Regions from separate parts of the Bacillus sp. YC2 genome, predicted to be linked through region 2. Evidence: riboswitches for the same ligand, from Rfam matches in the RefSeq annotation. Region 2 holds a riboswitch; each other region holds the start of a gene.
What was found. Region 2 has a riboswitch for thiamine pyrophosphate ahead of thiC (phosphomethylpyrimidine synthase ThiC). Riboswitches for the same ligand answer to the same signal wherever they lie in the genome.
Positions count from the first base shown of each region.

Region 1: linked by a shared signal. The riboswitch ahead of KY305_RS05855 (acetylornithine deacetylase) and the one ahead of thiC (phosphomethylpyrimidine synthase ThiC) in region 2 are both predicted to bind thiamine pyrophosphate.
Region 3: linked by a shared signal. The riboswitch ahead of tenA (thiaminase II) and the one ahead of thiC (phosphomethylpyrimidine synthase ThiC) in region 2 are both predicted to bind thiamine pyrophosphate.

Region 1 covers NZ_JAHXDO010000002.1:174,346-181,593, reverse strand. The annotation lists gene KY305_RS05880 (S8 family peptidase) at 1-2,257, shown strand, start outside; gene spoIIGA (sigma-E processing peptidase SpoIIGA) at 2,475-3,404, shown strand; gene sigE (RNA polymerase sporulation sigma factor SigE) at 3,463-4,182, shown strand; gene sigG (RNA polymerase sporulation sigma factor SigG) at 4,323-5,105, shown strand; gene KY305_RS05860 (ABC transporter ATP-binding protein) at 5,237-6,031, shown strand; TPP riboswitch at 6,043-6,148, shown strand; gene KY305_RS05855 (acetylornithine deacetylase) at 6,266-7,248, shown strand, end outside.
Region 2 covers NZ_JAHXDO010000003.1:288,260-295,507, reverse strand. The annotation lists partial or broken gene KY305_RS08195 (alcohol dehydrogenase catalytic domain-containing protein) at 1-448, opposite strand, end outside; gene KY305_RS08190 (spore coat protein) at 465-824, opposite strand; gene KY305_RS08185 (spore coat protein) at 821-1,045, opposite strand; gene KY305_RS08180 (Type 1 glutamine amidotransferase-like domain-containing protein) at 1,140-1,838, shown strand; TPP riboswitch at 1,888-1,996, shown strand; gene thiC (phosphomethylpyrimidine synthase ThiC) at 2,121-3,893, shown strand; gene KY305_RS08170 (FAD-binding oxidoreductase) at 3,937-5,292, opposite strand; gene KY305_RS08165 (FbpB family small basic protein) at 5,560-5,739, shown strand; gene KY305_RS08160 (ABC transporter substrate-binding protein) at 5,742-7,248, shown strand, end outside.
Region 3 covers NZ_JAHXDO010000003.1:20,567-27,814, reverse strand. The annotation lists gene KY305_RS06835 (NAD kinase) at 1-343, shown strand, start outside; gene KY305_RS06830 (RluA family pseudouridine synthase) at 358-1,251, shown strand; gene prpE (bis(5'-nucleosyl)-tetraphosphatase PrpE) at 1,289-2,032, opposite strand; gene KY305_RS06820 (monovalent cation:proton antiporter family protein) at 2,258-4,102, shown strand; TPP riboswitch at 4,157-4,265, shown strand; gene tenA (thiaminase II) at 4,353-5,060, shown strand; gene tenI (thiazole tautomerase TenI) at 5,038-5,655, shown strand; gene thiO (glycine oxidase ThiO) at 5,639-6,748, shown strand; gene thiS (sulfur carrier protein ThiS) at 6,748-6,948, shown strand; gene thiG (thiazole synthase) at 6,952-7,248, shown strand, end outside.

The DNA.
Region 1 (7,248 bases), on a different contig from region 2:
TGCGACGAACCTGGCTGGCCCTTACGCCGATTCGGCCAACATGAATTTAGTGATGCCTCCGATTCAAGTGCCGGATGACGGGCGTCTGTTCCTTCAATTTAAAAGCTGGCACACGCTCGAAGAATTTTTTGATTACGGATATGTGTTTGTACTTCCTGAAGGGAAAACGAATTGGGAGCAGGCGGCCATTTATAACGGAGCTTCGGCAGGCTGGACTGATGAAGAAATTGATTTATCGGCATATAAAGGCCAAAACATTAAAGTCATGTTTAATTTGCAGTCCGATGAAGTGGTAAATGAAGACGGATGGTATATCGATGATGTCAGCCTCTCAGCCGACTCTTCCGGCAAGGTGAAAAAAGCTAAACTCGGTATACAAAAGCCGTCCGGCAAACTAAAGAAAAAGGCTGTTAATCCTAAAAAAGCGAAACCGGCGGCAAAATCAGCAGGAAAAGCTGTAAACCGCGGAACAAACCTGCTTCCGCTCAGAGCGCAAGTCAGTGTTGCCGAGACGGGAAAATCCGTTTATTCAGACCCGGCAAGCGGCAAATACACCCTTTCTCATAAAGCGGGCAGCTATACGCTGAAAGCGGAGGCTTACGGGTATCAGCCACAAACAGAAAAAGTCTCGATACAATCAGATCAAACGGCACAGGCAGACTTCACGCTGGAAAAAATGCCATCCGGCACGTTAAAAGGCACGATCACCAATCAGTCAACGGGAGAACCGGTGAAAGGCGCCGCGCTGTATGTCATCGAGGATGCCGCAATTGAACCGGCGGTTACGAATGACAAAGGGGAATATTCACTTCAGGTGTACGAAGGCTCCTATACGATCAAAATCGCCGCAAAAGGATTTTACAACAACGAATTTTCTGTTGATGTGAAAGGGAATGTCACCCAAAACTCCGAATTAAAGCCGTATATCGGCTATGAAGGCGAAATTGCCTATGATAACGGTGTGGAAGAAGCCGCCATGTCGTATTTTGAGGCAGGCAGCAAATCTGCGGTTAAGATGACGCTCGCTGACGGAAAAGACCTTGGCATGCTGACAGGAGGACTGTTTAAATTTTGGGGTGAAAACTGGCCTGCCCCTGGCGGCACGGAATTTCAAATAGAAGTATATGACGCATCGGAAAAAGACGGTGCGCCCGGTAAAAAAATCGCCGGTCCTTTCAAAGCGGAAGCGCTCAGAAACGGTGAATGGACAAAAGCCGACCTCAGCTCAAAAGGAATTGCGGTCGGTAAGGAATTTTATCTCGTCTTCGTACAGACGAAACCCGATCCTTATTCGCCGGGATTGTCAGCCGATGACGGAAGCCCGTATTCAAACAGAAACTGGCAGTACATCGGCGGCAGCTGGTCAAAATCGGATAAATCTGACGGAAACTATATGATCCGCGCTTTGGTTGACTATGAAGCGGCAGTGCCTGAGATTACTTCTCCGCAGGACAAATCATTTACAAATCAAGAGAAACTTGCGGTAAAAGGGACCGCTTCTCCGGGGACGGCTGTCCGTCTTTACAACGATGAAAAAGAAGCCGCTGAAACAAAAGCCGGAGCAGACGGCACCTTCCAGGCTGATGTATCGCTTCATAAAGGAGCCAACCGCCTGACGGCATCAACGTCAACCGACAGGGGATCAACAGACGCTTCCGGCCCTGTCACGGTGATACTTGATCAGGACAAACCGGATTTGACGATCGATAATCCGAAAAACGGAGATAAAACAAATAAAGAAACCGTGACTGTAAAAGGAAAAGCTGCCGATGATTATTTGAAGTGGGTGAAGGTGAACGGCCAAAAAGCTGAGGTGAAAGACGGCTCTTACCAAGCCCGAATTCTTCTGGAAAACGGCAGCAATGAAATCAAAGTCACGGCAGCGGATGAAGCGGGAAACAAAACGACGAAAAAGACGGTTATCAATGCAAATTACACCGCCCCCGTTATTTCTGGGTTAGTTCCCGGAGAGGATAAAACATTAAAAGCCGGAGAATCAGTGAAAATCGCTTTCTCCAGCGGAAAGAAATTAGACGCCACGTTTGTCATTCGTCTTCCGCTGACAAATGCGCGTGCAACTACTCAAAACGCAACGGAGCTTCCGCTGAGAGAAATTTCTCCGGGAAGATATGAAGGATACTGGACGGCCGCCTCTTCAATTAAAGCGAACGGAGCAAAAATTGACGTTATCGTAAGAGATGACTATGGGAATGAAACGAGACAAACGGCGAAAGGAAAACTTTATATTAACGAGTAAAGAAGAGCGCTGCCTTTAGAAGGGCAGCGCTTTTTCAGATGATCCGAACCTAGCAAAATGCCCAAACAGGCATCCTCGACAAATAAAACGGTTATCCCTTAAAAATTGTACTTTCCCCTCAACATTAATTGACAGACTTTCCCACAGAGCTTGCTTTATACTTATGAAACAAGAGAGAGAAACAGGTATGTAAGACAAAAGAGGAGAGGGGTCAGATGTGAAAATCTATCTGGATGTCATTTGGCTGTTGAACTTTTGTTTTGATTCTCTTTTGCTTTTATTGACGGCCTTTATTTTAAAACGCCAGGTAAAGAAAAGAAGAGTGGTGGCTGGGGGCTTGATCGGTTCAACGATTGTGCTGCTGATGTTCACCCCTGTTTCGCCGCTTGTGGAGCACCCAGCGGGAAAAATGGTATTTTCAGTTTTCATCGTGCTTACGGCTTTCGGATTTAAACGGTTTCGGTATTTTTTACAAAATTTGTTTGCCTTTTATTTCGCAACATTTCTCGTCGGCGGGGGAATGATCGGTGTTCATTCGTTATTGCAGACAAAATCAATCGTGCAGCATGGCGTAATGGTGACAAGCCAGACCGGGTTCGGTGATCCGATCAGCTGGATGTTTGTCGTCATCGGATTTCCCGCCGTGTGGTTTTTTTCGAAAAAAAGAATTGAAGAGATCGAAACAAAATCCATTCAGTATGATGAACTTGTCAGGGTGCAGGCTGAATTCGGCGGACAGACAATCCATGCGAAGGGATTGGTGGATTCGGGAAACCAGCTGTACGATCCGCTGACGAAAACGCCGGTCATGATTCTTCATATTGATAAGTTTGCCCCGCTTCTCGGGGAAAAGGAAACAGACATTATCAAAACCGCCAGTCCGCTTGAGGTGATCGAACAGCTGGATAATACGTTCCGCCACGCAGAAAAACTCAGACTGATTCCGTACAGGGGCGTCGGCCAGGACCATCAATTTTTACTCTGTTTGAAGCCGGATTACGTGACCATTTTAACAAAAGACGAAATGATCGCATGTGAGAAATGCCTGATCGGAATCAGCACGAGACAATTATCGGCAGACGGTGAATTTGACGCGATCGTTCATCCGAAAATGCTGACAGGAAAAGCGGTGAAACATGTATCCTGATATAAAAGTCTGTTACTAATCATACTCAATCCGCATTGTATTTAGAAGGGGGAGGAAGATGAAAAAACTTAAGCTGCGTTTGACATATCTTTGGTATAAATGGCTGATGAAACTCGGGCTGAAAAGTGATGAAGTTTATTACATAGGGGGAAGCGAAGCACTGCCGCCGCCTCTGTCAAAAGAAGAAGAACAGGTGCTGCTTTTAAAGCTGCCGAGCGGGGATCAGGCGGCACGCGCTATTTTAATTGAAAGGAATTTACGCCTTGTCGTATACATCGCCCGTAAATTTGAAAACACGGGCATTAATATTGAGGATTTGATCAGCATCGGGACAATCGGTCTGATCAAAGCGGTAAACACCTTTAACCCGGAAAAGAAAATAAAGCTTGCCACCTATGCATCACGATGCATTGAAAACGAGATTTTAATGTACCTGCGCAGAAACAATAAAATCCGTTCTGAGGTATCCTTTGATGAGCCGCTTAATATTGATTGGGACGGAAATGAACTGCTGCTTTCAGATGTGCTCGGAACAGATGATGATATTATTACAAAAGATATTGAAGCAAATGTGGATAAAAAGCTTTTGAAAAAAGCGCTTGAGCAATTAAACGAGAGAGAAAAGCAGATCATGGAACTGCGTTTCGGGCTTGTCGGAGAAGAAGAAAAGACGCAAAAAGATGTAGCCGACATGATGGGAATCTCCCAATCCTATATTTCCCGGCTTGAAAAACGGATTATAAAAAGACTGCGAAAAGAGTTTAACAAAATGGTGTAAAAAAATTTCCATCAGCCAACCCTTACTGCTGTAAGGATTGTCTTGGACAGATGTTTTTTTCTGTAAAATGAAAGTGCATATTTTTCCCACCCGAGGAGATACTTAACGTTGTACAGCAGCTCCTGTTGGGAGGGAAAAACGTGTCAAGAAATAAAGTCGAAATTTGCGGGGTGGATACCTCCAAATTACCGGTGCTCAAGAATGAAGAGATGAGAAAGCTATTTAAGCAATTGCAGGATGAAGGCGATGATTCAGCAAGAGAAAAGCTGGTAAACGGCAACCTGCGCCTTGTCTTAAGCGTCATTCAAAGGTTTAACAATAGAGGAGAGTATGTTGATGACTTATTTCAGGTCGGCTGCATCGGACTAATGAAATCCATTGATAATTTTGACCTAAGCCATAATGTTAAGTTTTCAACATACGCTGTACCGATGATCATCGGAGAAATCCGCAGATATTTGCGTGATAACAATCCGATCCGCGTCTCAAGATCGCTGCGTGATATCGCATATAAAGCGCTTCAAGTAAGAGAGCGGTTAATCAGTGAGACAAGCAAGGAGCCGACAGCAGAGGAAATCGCCAAAGTTCTTGAAGTGCCCCATGAAGAAATTGTGTTTGCTCTTGACGCCATCCAAGATCCGGTGTCGCTGTTTGAGCCGATTTATAACGACGGCGGTGATCCGATTTACGTCATGGACCAGATCAGCGATGAGCGAAACAAGGATACACAATGGATTGAGGAGCTGGCTTTAAAAGAAGGCATGAGAAGGCTGAACGAACGGGAGAAAATGATTTTGCGCAAACGCTTCTTTCAGGGAAAAACTCAAATGGAAGTGGCTGAAGAAATCGGCATATCCCAAGCTCAGGTTTCGAGGCTCGAAAAGGCAGCCATTAAACAAATGAATAAGAACATCCATCAATAACGGGAAAAGCCTTTAAAACAAATGTTTTAAAGGCTTTTTTCGTGTCTCCGGTTTACGTATGAAAAAAAGTCATGTATTCTAATCTGTAAAAGTTTTAAGAAAATTGAAACATATTTGCAGGAGGGAGCGTAATGATTTTACAGCTTGACCGCGTGTCATTAAAAAGAAACGGCAAATGGATTCTGAAGGATATAAACTGGCATGTTGAACAAAATGAAAACTGGGTGCTGTACGGATTAAACGGTGCCGGCAAAACAGCTTTGTTAAATATGTTATGCTCATATTACTTTCCTACTTCAGGAGAGATGCAGGTGCTCGGCCATCAATTCGGAAAAACAGAGCTCGGTGATAAGCTCAGAAGAAAAATCGGCCTTGTGTCAGCCGGGCTTCAGCATAAACTATACCCCGCGGATTCCGCATTTGAAATTGCTCTCAGCGGTGCGTACGCATCTATCGGTTTATACGAAACGCCGAGTGAACAAGTGAGGGAAAAAGCGATCGGGCTTTTGAAGGATTTGGGCGCGATCGGTTACGCGGACAGGCGCTATGAGACCTTATCTCAAGGAGAAAGACAAAGGGCGCTGATTGCCCGTGCCCTTATGGCAGATCCTGAACTTTTAATTTTGGATGAGCCGGTGACAGGGCTTGACTTTATGGCGAGGGAAAAACTGTTAGATACGATTACATATATCGCCGGAAAAGAAAATGCGCCGTCAATCCTTTACGTCACCCATCATGCTGAAGAAATTTTACCGGTATTTGATAAAGCGCTGCTTATAAAACAAGGAGAAGTGTTCGCCTCAGGCGGGATACGGGATATGCTTTCTGATGAACGGCTTTCTGCCTTTTTTGACATACCGGTCAGCGTGATGTGGAACAATGACCGTCCGTTTTTAACACGGGCGAAAGAAACGTCATCCGTGTGAAAAGTGAATACATTTCATCCTGGGGGTGCTGTCCGGCAGCTGAGAGAGGCGTGTGTCTCAACCCTTAACAGACCTGATCTGGATCATGCCAGCGGAGGGAAGCGGTGAAAAAAGCGGAGGAAGCGGCGGTTTACATATTGCCGAGCCCTGTGCGTTTTTTTAAAGCCGTTTCATTCGTTGAAACGGTTTTTTCTATACAACAAGAAGGAGAGATTTCCATTGGATCAACTCAATATGATATTACAAAAAGCAGATGAGCAGCAGGCTGATTTAATCAGTATCGCCAAAACTTTAATCTCCTTTCCCACACCGGCGCCGCCCGCAAGAAATACGAAAACCGCGCAGAAATGGGTTGCCGGGTTTTTAAAAGAGATGGGCTGTTCTGTCGATATATGGGATGTCTACCCCGAAGATCCGAACGTAGTCGGTGTGTTAAAGGGAACCGATTCCGAACATTATCAAAGCCTCATTCTAAACGGCCACATTGACGTAGCCGAAGTAAACGGGGAAGACTGGGACTCGGACCCGTTTCAGCCTCTTATAAAAGACGGCATGTTAATCGGACGAGGCGCTTCTGATATGAAAGGCGGGCTGGCGTGCGTGCTTTTTTGCCTGAAGCTGATTCATGAAGCCGGTTTACAACTGCCTGGCGATCTGATTGTGCAGTCGGTCATCGGCGAAGAGGTGGGTGAAGCGGGGACGCTTGAATGCTGCAGACGCGGTTATCATGCGGACTTTGCGGTTGTCGCGGATACGAGCAGCCTGCATATCCAAGGCCAGGGCGGAGTGATTACCGGCTGGATAGAAATCAAAAGCGCAAAAACGTTTCACGACGGAATGAGGCGCAATATGATTCACGCGGGCGGCGGCACATTCGGGGCAAGCGCGATTGAAAAAATGGCGAAGATCATCGGCGCCCTCGGAGAGCTGGAACGCCACTGGTCGGTAATGAAAAGCTATCCCGGCTTTACGCCCGGCACAAATACGATCAATCCCGCCGTAATAGAAGGGGGAAGACACGCCGCCTTTGTCGCGGATGAGTGCCGCTTATGGATTACGGTTCACTTTTATCCGAACGAAACACATGAACAAGTGTCGGCGGAAATTGAAGACTTTGTAAACCGAATCAGCGACAGTGATGTGTGGCTGAGGGAAAACAGACCGGTTTTCAAATGGGGCGGCTCTTCAATGATTGAGGACAGGGGCGAAATTTTTCC
Region 2 (7,248 bases):
AGTCTTCAGGAATTTTGAAGGGTGTAAAGTTGGCATAGGGCACGCGCATGTATTCAGCTTGGCCGCCTGGATAGCCGCCTGCCGTGTCCGAGTAGCCGAAATACGCTCCCATCTCCCCATTGGCGTTGGAGTTGTCACATTGGCTTTCGAGCTGGTTTTTACAAAAGAAACACTCTCCGCAGCTGACGTTAAAAGGAATAATGACTCGATCGCCTTTTTTTACCTTATGGACCTCAGGACCCGTTTCTTCGACAATGCCCATCGGTTCGTGGCCGATAATGTAGTCTTCCGGAAAGTTTGGAATCATGCCGTGAATTAAGTGTAAATCTGATCCGCAAATGGCGGTGGTTGTCAGTTTCACAATGATATCATCAGGCTTTTGGATTTTCGGCGCATTGACTTCTTTCACTCTGACATCTTTAATGCCTTGATATGTGACAGCTTTCATTCTTCATACTCCTCTGTTAGTTATATGGTGTAGCGAATGTCCCGAGCCGATTCGTATTGTCTGGAAACAGTTTGAGGCCTGCGATATCAACCGCGGTTTGGGCGGATTTTAAATCCAGTGCAAATTGTTTTTTCGTATCAGTTGGAGAAAGCCAGCCTTTTTTGATCATGAGCTGTGTGAGCTCGCCGTGCAATTGAATAGCCGTATCCAATTGAGTGCGCAAGACTTGCCTGAGTTCTGGGGTTGCGGTTTCAGTAATTGCAATCGCGTAATCTTTAATCCCGCTTTTTACAGAAAGCAAAAATTCAAGAGCGAGAGCTGAGTCTGCAAGATCGGGCATGCCTATTGAGTTCTTGGGGTCTAAAAAATCGTTCAATGCAATTCACCTCCGGTTATTGTCGGCGCCTTTTTGTAAAAGGTCTGCAATTCTTTAATATCTTTTACGGACTGCTGTACGTTTTTTTCCATAAGCGCTCTCAGTTCTTGATCAAAGACTAAACCTTGCATCATTTTTGATTTCAGTAAAGAGACGGTTTTTATATTCATGATTTCATGGGTATCGACAGTTTCATGATAAGCTAAGCGGTCATGTTCCATATGGTTCACCTCCTGATTTTCTGTATTTTTTGCTTCACGCGAAGCTTTTATGCGAAATGGGCTGTTATACTTGAGAAATAAAGAGGTGACTACGTTGAAACAGATTATCGCAATGGGGGGCGGAGGTTTTTCGATGGAACCCGATAACCTTTTGCTTGATCAATATCTTTTAGAACAGTCGGTGCGATCAGAGCCGAAAGTTTGTTTTTTGCCGACGGCAAGCGGCGACGCGGAAAACTATATCAGACGTTTTTATCAGGCATTTCAGACGCTTCAGTGCAAGCCGTCCCATTTGTCCTTGTTTAAACCGCCTTCTTCACATATCAGATCCTTTTTGATGGATAAAGATATTATTTACGTTGGCGGCGGCAATACGCGAAACATGCTTGTGCTTTGGAAGGAGTGGGGGCTTGACCGCATTCTCCGTGAGGCATGGAAAAACGGTATTATATTAGCGGGTCTGAGCGCCGGGGCAATCTGCTGGTTTGAAGAAGGGGTGACCGATTCAATCGGAGAGCTGACAGCGCTAAAAGCTTTAGGGTTTTTACCGGGCAGCTTTTGTCCGCATTATGATGGGGAAAAGAACCGCAGGCCGGCGTATCATCGGCTCATTTCTGAAAAAAGGCTTCAGGGCGGCTATGCAGCTGATGACGGCGCTGCGCTTCACTATATAGGCGATCAGCTGTTTCGTGCTGTTTCTTCCAGAGCGGATGCCGGGGTTTATCGCGTTTATGGAACAGGAGAGAGCGTCGAAGAAACAGAGCTGAACATACTTAAATTATCTGAATGTTGATAATATGCTTTTTTTTGTGAGAACATTATGTTACGATGAAAGCGAAATGAATAGTTACTGGGGGTGCCCCTTGGCGGGCTGAGAGAGAAGCGGCTGCTTCTTAACCCTTTGGACCTGATCTGGTTCGTACCAGCGTGGGGAAGTAGAGGTTTTATTATTGTTGATGAAAGACAATAATAGTTTCTTTTCTGACTGCAAAACCGGGTTCTCAATTGAGCCCGGTTTTTTTGTGCTGGTGCTGAGCTTGATTCTGTTATTCGAATTGATAAAGGAGAGATTTGTATGCAAAATCAATCAGTACAGCAAGCGAACATTTCCATTATGTCGAGTTTTTCAGGAAGCAAAAAGGTATACACGGAAGGTTCAACACCTGATATTCAAGTCCCGATGAGGGAAATCAGCCTGAGCCCGACAACGGGATCATTCGGTGAAGAGGAGAATGCGCCTGTCCGTGTTTATGATACGAGCGGGCCATATACCGATCCGAATGTGCAGATTCATATACATGACGGCCTGAAACCGCTTCGCACCAAATGGGTTGCCGGACGCGGCGATACGGAGGAGTATGAAGGACGGGCCGTTAAACCTGAGGACAACGGTTATAAGAAAGAAAACAGGGCTGCTGCATACCCCGGTTTAAAACGGAAACCGCTTCGTGCTAAATCGGGAAAAAATGTGACGCAAATGCATTACGCGAGAAAAGGAATCATTACACCGGAAATGGAGTTTATCGCGATCCGTGAGCATGTCTCACCCGAATTTGTCAGAGAGGAAGTAGCGAGCGGCCGGGCGATCATTCCTTCTAACGTAAACCACCCTGAAAGTGAACCAATGATTATTGGGCGGAACTTTCACGTGAAAATTAATGCGAATATCGGAAACTCAGCTGTCACATCCTCGATTGAGGAAGAAGTGGAAAAAATGACGTGGGCGATTCGCTGGGGAGCCGATACGATGATGGACTTGTCCACGGGGAAAGACATTCATACGACACGGGAATGGATCATCCGCAATTGCCCTGTGCCGGTAGGAACGGTGCCGATTTATCAGGCGCTTGAAAAAGTAAACGGTGTTGCGGAGGATTTAACATGGGAGATTTACCGTGACACACTGATTGAGCAGGCGGAGCAGGGAGTGGATTATTTTACGATTCATGCCGGTGTTTTGCTTCGCTATGTGCCGTTAACGGCAAAACGCACGACGGGAATCGTGTCACGCGGCGGGGCGATCATGGCGCAATGGTGTCTGGCACATCATCAAGAAAGCTTTTTGTATACCCATTTTGAAGAAATCTGTGAAATCATGAAGGCATATGATATTGCATTTTCTCTCGGTGACGGTCTGCGTCCGGGTTCAATTGCCGATGCGAATGATGAGGCCCAGTTTGCCGAATTAGAGACGCTTGGAGAATTGACGCAGATTGCGTGGAAGCATGACGTTCAAGTGATGATTGAAGGACCGGGGCACGTGCCGATGCACAAAATTAAAGAAAATATGGACAAGCAGCTGGAAATCTGCAAAGAAGCGCCTTTTTACACGCTCGGTCCTCTGACGACTGATATCGCTCCCGGCTATGACCATATTACATCAGCAATCGGCGCTGCGATGATCGGCTGGTACGGAACGGCGATGCTTTGTTACGTTACGCCGAAGGAGCATTTAGGACTGCCGAATCGTGATGATGTAAGAGAAGGCGTGATTACTTACAAAATCGCCGCTCATGCGGCAGATCTTGCCAAGGGGCATCCGGGCGCGCAGATGCGTGATGACGCACTTTCTAAAGCGCGGTTTGAATTCCGCTGGCGCGACCAATTTCATTTGTCTCTTGACCCTGAAAGAGCAATTGAATACCATGATGAAACCTTGCCGGCTGAAGGCGCAAAAACGGCTCACTTCTGTTCGATGTGCGGGCCGAAATTTTGCAGTATGAGAATTTCACAGGATATACGGGATTACGCGAAGGAGAAAGACCTCAGTGAAACGGAAGCCATTAATGAAGGGTTAAAAGAAAAAGCAAAAGAATTCGTGAAAACGGGAAGCCATTTATATCAATAAATGAACGGATGAAGATGGAGGGTGTTCCATCTTCATTTTTCTTTTAGAAAAATATTGACCGGCGAAGCGGCGGAATGCTTTGCTCAAAGCGGAATACGTTTTCTGGGTCATATGTCGTTTTTACTTCGCGGAGGCGCTCAAAATTGTCTCCGTAATATGTTTTTGGCCAGTTTCTGATAGCTAAATCGGGCCAATTCACGTAGTCTCCCATCGTTTCTTTGGAAAGAGCAGTTCTCAGCTCCTCAATCCAGCGGACATTTTGTCTTTTTTCTTCAGGTGATGTCCAGTTCGTTAAATATTCCTGAGCAATGATTGCATCACGATAAAAAAATGCCGTCTCGTCGGGGGCGATTCGTCCGGCTGCCCCGCCGAGCGATTGCTGCCAGACGCTTGCGTTTTGATTCGGTGCGTGCTGTAAAAAGTGTTTAACGGTTGAAATCGCATGTTTTGATAATGGCTTTTCGATGAAAGAGCCTGAACGTTTTTTCTTTTGCGGCTGATTGCCTCCCGGGCTGTTAAAAAAGGCAGCTGCTTCGTTAAACGGCACTGTTTTTACCATACCGCTTGTCGGTTTTCCTGCTTTTAGCAAAGGTTTTAACAATTCTTTTAACTCTGTTTTTGTCCCGACAAATTGTCCGAGAGCCTCTATGCGGTTTACTTCCTCGGGCCAAAACTCAATGGATGAGGTAAGCCGTTCATCCGTAAAAGGAGCCCAGTGCTGCCACGCATTAAAAACTTCCTCAAAATCCTTCCATCTCCAAGTGATAGAAAAAATAGACACTCGAGAAATCGGCACTGCTTCAAACGTCATGGACGTGACAATGCCGAAATTGCCTCCGCCTCCGCCCTGAGACGCCCAGAATAAGTCAGGGTGCTCCGAGCGGCTTGCCGTTATCAATTCAGCGCCCGTTTTTTCGTCTGCTCTGATCATCTCGAGCTTTAAGAGGCGGTCGCAAGTCAGGCCGGCAGTCCTTGTTAAATATCCAATTCCCCCTCCAAGCGTTAAACCCGTGAGTCCTACATTTGCAATATTTCCCGCAGGAAGTGTCAAGCCGTACCGCCAGAGTGTCTGATAGACTTCCCCCAATTCGGCGCCCGCCTCTATTGTAGCCAGCTGGATGTTCTGATCGACCTTTATTCTGTTCATTTCACTCAAATCAATGACAAGGCCGTTATTTAAAAGGGAGAAGTTCTCATAGCTGTGTCTGCCGCCTCTGATGCGGAAAGGCACATTGTTTTCGCGCGCCCACTTCAGCGCATTAACGGCATCTTGTTTGTTTTGGCAAAATACAATGATGCTGGGATACCTTTGCAGACTTAGGTTGAAATTTGTTCTTGCCTCGTCATAGTCCGGGTCATCCCGCGTCACGATTCGTCCGGTAAGTTTTGTCTTTTCCATACTCTCACTTCTCTTTCTATCATTATCTATTAATGTTCTCAGCTTATGCGGGAGAATAAGAGATCGTATAAGGAAAAGGCCGCGAAAGTTCAGAAGACGCGGCAGTATTTTAAAATATAGTTGACAGATAGGTATTATATGAATTAACATGATCAGTACATATTTCCAAACTGTGGCTGATCGGATCACCGAAGGCTCTTATCTTTTAAACAGATAAGGGCCTTTTTTGCGTGAAAGGCCCTTGAATGAAAAACGGAGGGATGACATTTGGGTTTGAAAAAGGCGTCAACTGTTCGGAAGAAGAGTAAAAAACGAAAAAAGTACAGAAAACGAACATTGAATTTTGAGGTGCTTGTGGAGAAAAACAAACGGGAGATTATGAGAAGTGCGGATCAGATGGAGGAGATCTATATAAAAATTGATGAAAAGCATACGGGGGTTCGATAAGGATGGAGGGGAAGGCATTGAAGAAAAAAGCAGCAGGCATCATATTTGCGCTCTCAATTTCCGTATTTATATCGGGATGCGCATTAGGAAGCTCAGGGGAAGAAGAGCGGCAGCCATCGGCGGATAAAAAGGAAGAATCAAGTATCGCCCGCGCACAGAAAAAGGAATTTAAAGCGGTTGATATGGCGGCGCTTCCCGCTAAATCTAAAGCCAGAAAAGATACATTTGTTGCAGGCATATCTGCGCCCGGCGGGGTTTTTTTACCGTACTTTTATGAAAACGGCTGGGACGGAAATGCGACTGATCCTATTTTCGAGTCATTAGTCAAATTGGATAAAACGGGGAAACCCGCTCCGGCGCTGGCTGAAAGCTGGGATATTTCTAAAGATCAGCTTACCTATACGTTTCATTTGAGAAAGGACCTTGTTTTCAGTGACGGGTCGCCTCTGACTGCAAAGGATGTCGCGTTTACATTAACGCTGCTGCATGATCCGGCGTATGCGGGCTATGAAGATATCACAACGGCGTATATTAAAGGCGGCAAAGCTTACAAAGAAGGAAAAGCGAAGTCGATAGAGGGCATTCATATCATAAATGACAGAACCATCAAGATCACTACTGAAAAAGTCAGTTCGAAATCGCTGCTTTTGTTAGGGGGGCAGGTGCTGTCTGAAGCTTATTACGGAAAGGATTATCAGTTCGGCAAACTGGACTATTTAAAAGAGCTTTATTCAAAACCGCTCGGAGCAGGCCCTTATCAATTCACAGAATATATTCCGGGACAGGAAATACGTTATCAAGCGAATGAACACTATTATTCCGGGAAACCGAAAACAGAAAAGCTGATTTATAAAATTATCGACCCTTCAACCTCTCTTCAGCTTTTTGAAACGGGTGATCTTGATTATGCCTCTTTCTCACCTGATGACGATACGGTCGAGCATTTAAAGAGTCTTGGTTTTGCGAATGTAAGCGTATCTGTCGTGAATGACTATGGGCTTGTTTATGTCAATCATAAGCGCCCGCCGTTTCAGGACAAAGAAGTTCGCCAAGCGCTCATTTACGGGCTGGACCGCCAAAAAATCGTCGATGTCCGCTTTAAACGGTACGGAGAGGTCGCAAATGTCCCTGTGTCCCCAGTTTCATGGGCATATCATGACAAAGGCGTGAACCCGTACAAATTTAATCCGGAAAAAGCAAAGGAGCTTCTCGATCAAGCCGGTTGGAAAACGGGAAAAGACGGCGTGCGTGAAAAAAACGGCAAAAAGCTTGAGATCAGCTATTACACCTCAAAAGCCGATGACGATTTTATCCCGATTGCGAAAGAAAATTATGCTGACATCGGAATTTCATTAAAGCCGGAAGTCATGGATTTTAATACAGAGGTCGCAAAAATCAATGACAAACATTATGATCTGGCCGCTGTTTCCACCTCGCAAATTCTTGATCCGAACGACACGGTGGAAAAGCTGGCATCCGATCATCCTAACAATGTGACGGGATATTCCA
Region 3 (7,248 bases), 270 kb from region 2:
CCTGTCCACACCGTCGGGAAGCACAGCCTACAACAAAGCATTAGGCGGCGCGATCATTCATCCTTCCATCAGAGCGATTCAGCTTGCGGAGATGGCTTCAATTAATAACCGCGTCTTTCGGACTGTCGGCTCGCCGCTGCTTCTTCCAGATCATCATAACTGTGTCATCAAACCGAGAAATGACGTCGATTTTCAAGTGACGATAGATCATTTAACCTTGCTGCATAAGGACGTCAAGTCGATTCTATGCCGAGTGGCTGAAGAAAAAGTCAGATTTGCAAGATTCCGGCCTTTCCCGTTTTGGAAAAGAGTGCAGGATTCCTTTATCGGAAAAGGTGAATAGAAAGAGGAAACGGATTGGAAAACTTTTTTATCCAAAAGACCATTACAGCCGCAGAAGCCGGTATGACGGTAAAAGAATATACAGCGCAGCTTGGCATTTCAAAGCGGCTTCTGGCTGAAATTAAATTCGGCGGGGGAGATCTTCTGATTAACGGTGAACATGTGACCGTCCGCGCGGCTTTAGCTGACGGAGATGTGTTAAAGGTGGAGTTTCCAAAGGAACAAGTGAGTGAAACCCTGCTGCCTGAGCCTGTACCGCTTGATATTCTTTATGAAGATGAACATGTGCTTGTTGTCAATAAGCAGCCATATGTTTCCTCCATTCCTTCAAGGGAGCACCCGTCACAAAGCATCGCAAACGGAATCATTCACCATTACCGGCAAAACGGCGTACAGTCAACGGTTCATCTTGTCACCCGCCTTGACCGGGATACCTCGGGCGCCATGCTGATCGCGAAGCATCGTCTCGCCCATTCTCTTTTGTCGGCGGAACAGAAAAAAGGCAGCGTTAAAAGGCGCTATCTCGCTGTTGTACACGGCAGAATGATTCAGAAAGAAGGAACGGTTGACGCTCCCATCGGCAGAAAGCCGGACAGCATTATTGAACGGATGGTTACCCCGCAAGGCCAAGCAGCGATTACCCATTTTCACGCGGAAAAAGCGGGAGACACATGCACTTTGGCCGCTTTACAGCTGGAAACGGGCAGAACACATCAAATTCGGGTGCATATGAGCTATCTCGGCCATCCGTTAGTCGGCGATACGCTGTACGGCGGGGAAACTGAGGGAATGCCCCGGCAGGCCCTTCACAGTGAGCGGCTTTCATTTTTTCACCCAATGACAAGTGAACCGCTCGTGTTCCATGCCCCGATTCCGGATGACATGAAATCATTGATCGAACAGATATAAAGCTCGAAACTTTCGCTGTTTCGGGCTTTTTTGCGTGCTATTGGCCGGCATCTTCGCGAAACCGTGTAGCGTCATACGGCATCGAGCTTTTCACAGAAACTGTTTCATGCTCGGGAAAACGAAAGCCAGTCAGCTCATTTCCGAAGACGCAGCCTGTATCAATATTAATGGTACGATTGACGATCCGCGGTCTTTTTACAGGGGTATGGCCGTATACAACCCACGCCTTGCCGTGATAAGCGGCGGCCCAGTCTCTTCTGACAGGCCGGCCGTCGGGATGCGTTTCTCCTGTTATGTCGCCGTAGAGGACAAACTCCTTCACCCTCCGCGAGTGTTTGCCGATATCGTCAGCTTTTATGCCGGCATGGGCGACAACAAGCTCGCCGTTATGTAAAATGTCGTAAAGCGGCGCTTTTTCGTATAACCGGATAAATTGCCCTGAGACCTCCATTCTTTCAGCAGGCGAAAGCTCTTTAAGTTCTGCAGCAGTCGTTTCCAGTCCGTGCATAACTTTTACGGGATTCCCTTTTAAATAACGGTACAGCTTATTACAATGATTTCCCGGGACATAACGGACTGCCCCTTTTTCATATGCTTCTGCCACAAAACGCATCACTTCAACGGATTTTGGGCCTCTGTCTGTTAAATCTCCTGCAAATACAAGCGTTCTCTCTTCAGAATGGACGGGCGTGCCGCCTTTCATCTCATACCCCAGCTTTTGAATTAACGCGATCATTTCATCATAACACCCGTGTATATCGCTGATGACATCATAAGCCATGCGTATTAGCCTCCCTTTTTAGCTGATTTATTTATTATGGGGCAAATTCCTGTGCCTAATCATGCTGTTTTGGAGCAAATTAAAATAGAATTGAACAAATAAAGCCTTATTACTTTTTTTTTGCGTTCAGCCTTGTTAAAATCGCGTTATGTTTTTTTTGAATAAAGAAGGTTTTGTCCGTTTATACGGGCTTTAATAACCCTTGTTCTAAGGAGGTATTTACAAATGGAACACACATCAGTTGCATCTTTAGTCGTTGTCCTGATCGTCGCATTTTTGACGCCGCTCCTTTTACATCGGTTTAAGCTCAGCATTCCGGTCGTTGTCGCGGAAATCATCATGGGGCTTATCATCGGAAAAAGCGGCTTTAATCTTGTCGTTCAGGGGGATACGTGGCTGGAGACGCTGTCTGTTCTCGGCTTTATCTTTTTAATGTTTTTAAGCGGTTTGGAGATTGACTTTTCTTCGTTTGAAAAAGGGAAGAAAAAACAATTTCTCCAAAACGGCAGGGAAGCTCCCAACACATTTGCCGCAGCACTGATGATTTTTATCGGCATTTTTATCTTATCATTACTGCTGTCGTACGGCTTTGTCTTAGCCGGTTTTATCAAAAATGCCTTTTTAATGACGCTTATCATTTCGACGATATCGCTCGGAGTGGTCGTGCCGACTTTAAAGGAAGAGCGGATTATGAACTCAAATATCGGACAGATCATCCTGCTTGTCGCCGTTATTGCCGATTTGGCGACGATGATTCTTCTCGCCGTTTTTGCTTCTGTTTACGGAGAGGACAGCGGTAATATGTGGCTTCTCATGATTTTGTTTGCCGCGGGGGTCGTGCTGTACTTTTTCGGCCGTATCTTTAAGCACCGCTCGTTCGTTCAATCGATGTCAAAAGGAACGGTTCAGATTGGCACGAGAGCCATTTTCACGCTGATTATCGTGCTTGTTGCCCTATCAGAATCGCTCGGTGCAGAAAATATTCTCGGCGCGTTTTTAGCCGGCGTGCTTGTGTCGCTTCTGTCGCCGAATAAAGAAATGGTTGAACAGCTTGATTCGTTCGGTTACGGGTTTTTAATCCCGATCTTTTTTGTCATGGTCGGCGTGAAATTGGACATTTGGACGCTGTTCCAAGATCCGAAAACATTGATTATGATTCCGCTGCTTTTAATTGCGCTGTTTATCAGCAAGATCATTCCGGTGCTTTATTTGAAAAGGTGGTATGACAAGAGGACCGTGTTTGCCTCGGGTTTTCTGCTGACATCCACTCTGTCGCTTGTCATTGCGGCAGCTACGATCGGGCAGAGGCTGCATATCATCAGCGCCAATATGTCAGGGGCACTGACCTTGGTTGCCGTGATTGCCAGCATTATAACGCCGATCGGCTTTAAAAAATTATACAAACGGCAAGACACGCCGAAGGAAAAAAAACGCATTACATTTATCGGCGCCAACCAAATGACGCTCCCGGTCACGCTTGAACTTCCCGATGAGGAATATGAAGTGCGGATCGTCCATGTGTATCAGGAAAATGCCGAGGAAAAGCTTTCAGAATCCGTCTTTACGGTGGAAACGATCGCTGACTACAAACACAGCACGCTGGAGTCGCACGGCATCTTTAAGACCGATATTCTCGTGGTGGCGACGGGTAATGAAGATCTCAATGCGGAAATCGCATTATTTGCAAAAGAAAAAGGGACCGAGCGGGTCATCGCAAGCGTCGGGTCCGTTGAGCATGAAGCGAAGCTGAAGGAAGAGGGCATCAGCATCTTTTCAATCCTTCTGTCTACAAAAACGCTTTTGCGCGCATTAATTGAAGCTCCCGGCGTGATGAACCTGCTGACGAACCAAGAGTCTTCGCTTTATCAGATCAACATGGAAAATACCGCGTATAACGGCATTATTCTGCGTGAATTTCCGCTGATGGGCGATGTCATTTTCGTACGGGTTTTCAGAGGTGTGGACAGCATCGTTCCGCACGGAGACACACGGCTGAAAACAGGAGACCGCCTTATTGTCACAGGCTCGCGCAACTACGTGTCGGAGCTGAAAAAAACGCTTGAAGCTTGACCAAATTTTGATTCATGTTAAGATAGAAGGGCATAACAAGTAAATAATTAATCGTATGACCACTAGGGGTGTCCTTCATAAGGGCTGAGATAAAAGTGAGACTTTTAGACCCTCATAACTTGAACAGGTTCAGACCTGCGTAGGGAAGTGGAGCGGTATTTTTTTGGGTGTCTTTTATCCATGTAAATTCCAAACCACTTTTCCGATGCGGGAAAGTGGTTTTTTTATTTCTATCAAGGGGGAAAACATGATGAAATTTTCAGAGGAATGCAAGCGGGCCGCTGCTGAATGGTGGGACGGGAGCTTTGTTCATCCTTTTGTAACGGGAATCGGTGACGGAAGCCTGCCGATAGACCGCTTTACATATTATGTGCTGCAAGATTCCTATTATTTGACGCATTTTGCCAAGGTTCAGGCTTTCGGAGCGGCTTATGCCGAAGACTTGTTTACAACGGGCAGAATGGCAGGCCACGCGCAAGGCACATATGAAGCGGAAATGGCGCTGCACCGCGAATTTACGGAACTTTTAGGGATTACAGAAAAAGAGCGTGCGGAATTTAAACCGTCACCGACTGCTTACTCTTATACGTCCCACATGTACAGATCGGTGCTGAGCGGTCATTTTGCGGAAATATTAGCAGCTCTTTTGCCTTGCTATTGGCTTTATTATGAAGTCGGCGAACGGCTGAAGGAATGTAAACCGGGCCACCCGATTTATGAGAAATGGATCGGAACATACGGCGGCGACTGGTTTAGACAGCAGGTTGAGGAACAGGTCAGCCGTTTTGACGAGCTGGCTGAAAAAAGCACAGAGGAAATCCGCGCAAAGATGAAAGAGAATTTCGTCATTTCAAGTTATTATGAATATCAATTTTGGGGAATGGCCTATCAAAAAGAAGGCTGGTCCAAAAAGGCTCAGGAAGAGGTGGAGTCCTTTGGAGCTGCACGCGGTAACTGATAACCGAAAGCCCGTTGCACAGCTGGCGCAAGATATTATCTCGATTCATCGTCATGTGAGCTTTATTCATATCAGAGAGCGGGACAAATCAGCCGGTGATATCATGCATCTGCTGTCGCTTTTACAAAAAGGCGGCGTGGATAAGGAAAAACTGATCATCAATGACCGCACGGATATAGCGCTTTTTGCCAATATTCACCGAGTTCAGCTTCCGGCGCACAGCTTTTCCGTAAAGCAGGTAAGAGCGAGATTTCCGCATCTTCATATCGGCCGTTCCGTTCACTCGCTGAAAGAAGCCGTCCAAGCTGAAAAAGAGGATGCCGATTATGTGTTATTCGGCCATGTATTTGAAACCGATTGTAAAAAAGGACTTGAAGCAAGAGGCATAAATCTACTTTCAGACATGAAACGAAAGCTTTCCATTCCGGTGATCGCCATTGGCGGTATGACACTCGAGACAATCTGTCAGGCAAAACAGGCGGGGCCGGACGGAATTGCCGTCATGTCGGGAATTTTCTCAGCAGAGAATCCTGCGAAAGCGGCAGAACGTTATTCTCGCGAGGTAAGGGAGGACGGTTATGAAGAAGCACTATGATACAGCGGTTATCGGCGGCGGAATCATCGGAACGGCCATTGCTTATGAGCTGTCGAAGAATAAACAGAAAACCGTCTTGTTCGAAAGCGGGACAATCGGCAAAAGGACGACAAGCGCAGCGGCTGGAATGCTGGGCGCACATGCCGAATGCGAAAGTCGTGACGTGTTTTTTGATTTTGCCATGCACAGTCAGCGCCTGTATGAAACTGCCGAAAAAGAGCTGCAAGAAGCAGCGGGCATTGACATCAGGCGCCATAATGGCGGGATGCTGAAGCTGGCGTATTCAAAAGAAGATGTCACCCGTTTGCGGCAGATGGATGATTTACCTTCCGTCACATGGCTTTCTGCAAAAGAAGCGCTCGAAAAAGAGCCGTTTGCGTCAAAAGACATTCTCGGCGCAAGCCTGATAAAAGACGACGTCCATGTCGAGCCGTATTATGTCTGTAAAGCGTATGCCAAAGGCGCGAGGCGCTATGGAGCAGAATGTTATGAACATACACATGTTATTGAAATCAAACGGGATAAAGAAGCGTTCTGCATAAAAACATCGGCCGGAGCCGTATATGCTGATCAAGTCGCAGTCGCAAGCGGTGTATGGAGCGGACAGTTTTTTGCCCAGCTCGGCTTAGGACAGCCCTTTTTCCCTGTAAAAGGAGAATGTCTCTCTGTTTGGAACGATGAGATCCCGCTTACAAGAACGCTGTACCATGACCACTGTTATGTGGTTCCGAGAAAAAGCGGCCGGCTTGTGATCGGCGCAACCATGAAACCGGGCGACTGGAGTGATACACCGGACATCGGCGGGCTTGAAGCAGTCATCAAAAAAGCAAAATCAATGCTGCCTGCAATTGAACATATGAAGATAGATCAGTTTTGGGCGGGGCTCCGACCGGGAACAAAAGACGGAAAGCCGTTTATCGGCCGGCATCCGGAGGACAACGGCTTACTATTTGCTGCCGGCCATTTTCGAAACGGCATTCTTTTAGCCCCGGCAACGGCTGAAATGGTTCGGAATCTGGTCTTGAATCAAGAGGTCAAAACAGAGTGGCAAGAGGCGTTTCGAATTGATCGCAAGGAGGCGGTTCAGGTATGATCCTTCAGCTGAACGGAAAACAAATTGAATGGGATAAGGAAAAAGGCACGATTCAGGATTTGCTGGAATCCTATCAGCTTGATCAAAAAATTGTAGTTGTGGAGAGAAATAAAGAAATCATCGAAAAAAAGAATTATCGGAATGTGGGCTTGTGTGACCGCGATGTCATAGAGATTGTCCATTTCGTAGGAGGCGGATGAGTCATGTTAACAATAGGCGGAAAACAATTTAATTCAAGACTTCTGTTAGGAACGGGAAAATATCCGAGTTTCGACATCCAAAAAGAAGCGGTCGCCGTATCAGAATCGGATATTTTAACCTTTGCGGTGCGGCGAATGAACATATTTGAACCGTCTCAGCCGAATTTTCTTGAACAGCTTGATTTGTCCAAATACACGCTTCTTCCGAATACAGCCGGAGCCTCGACGGCTGAAGAAGCCGTCAGAATCGCAAAGCTTGCCAAAGCATCCGGGCTTTGCGACATGATAAAAGTAGAGGTG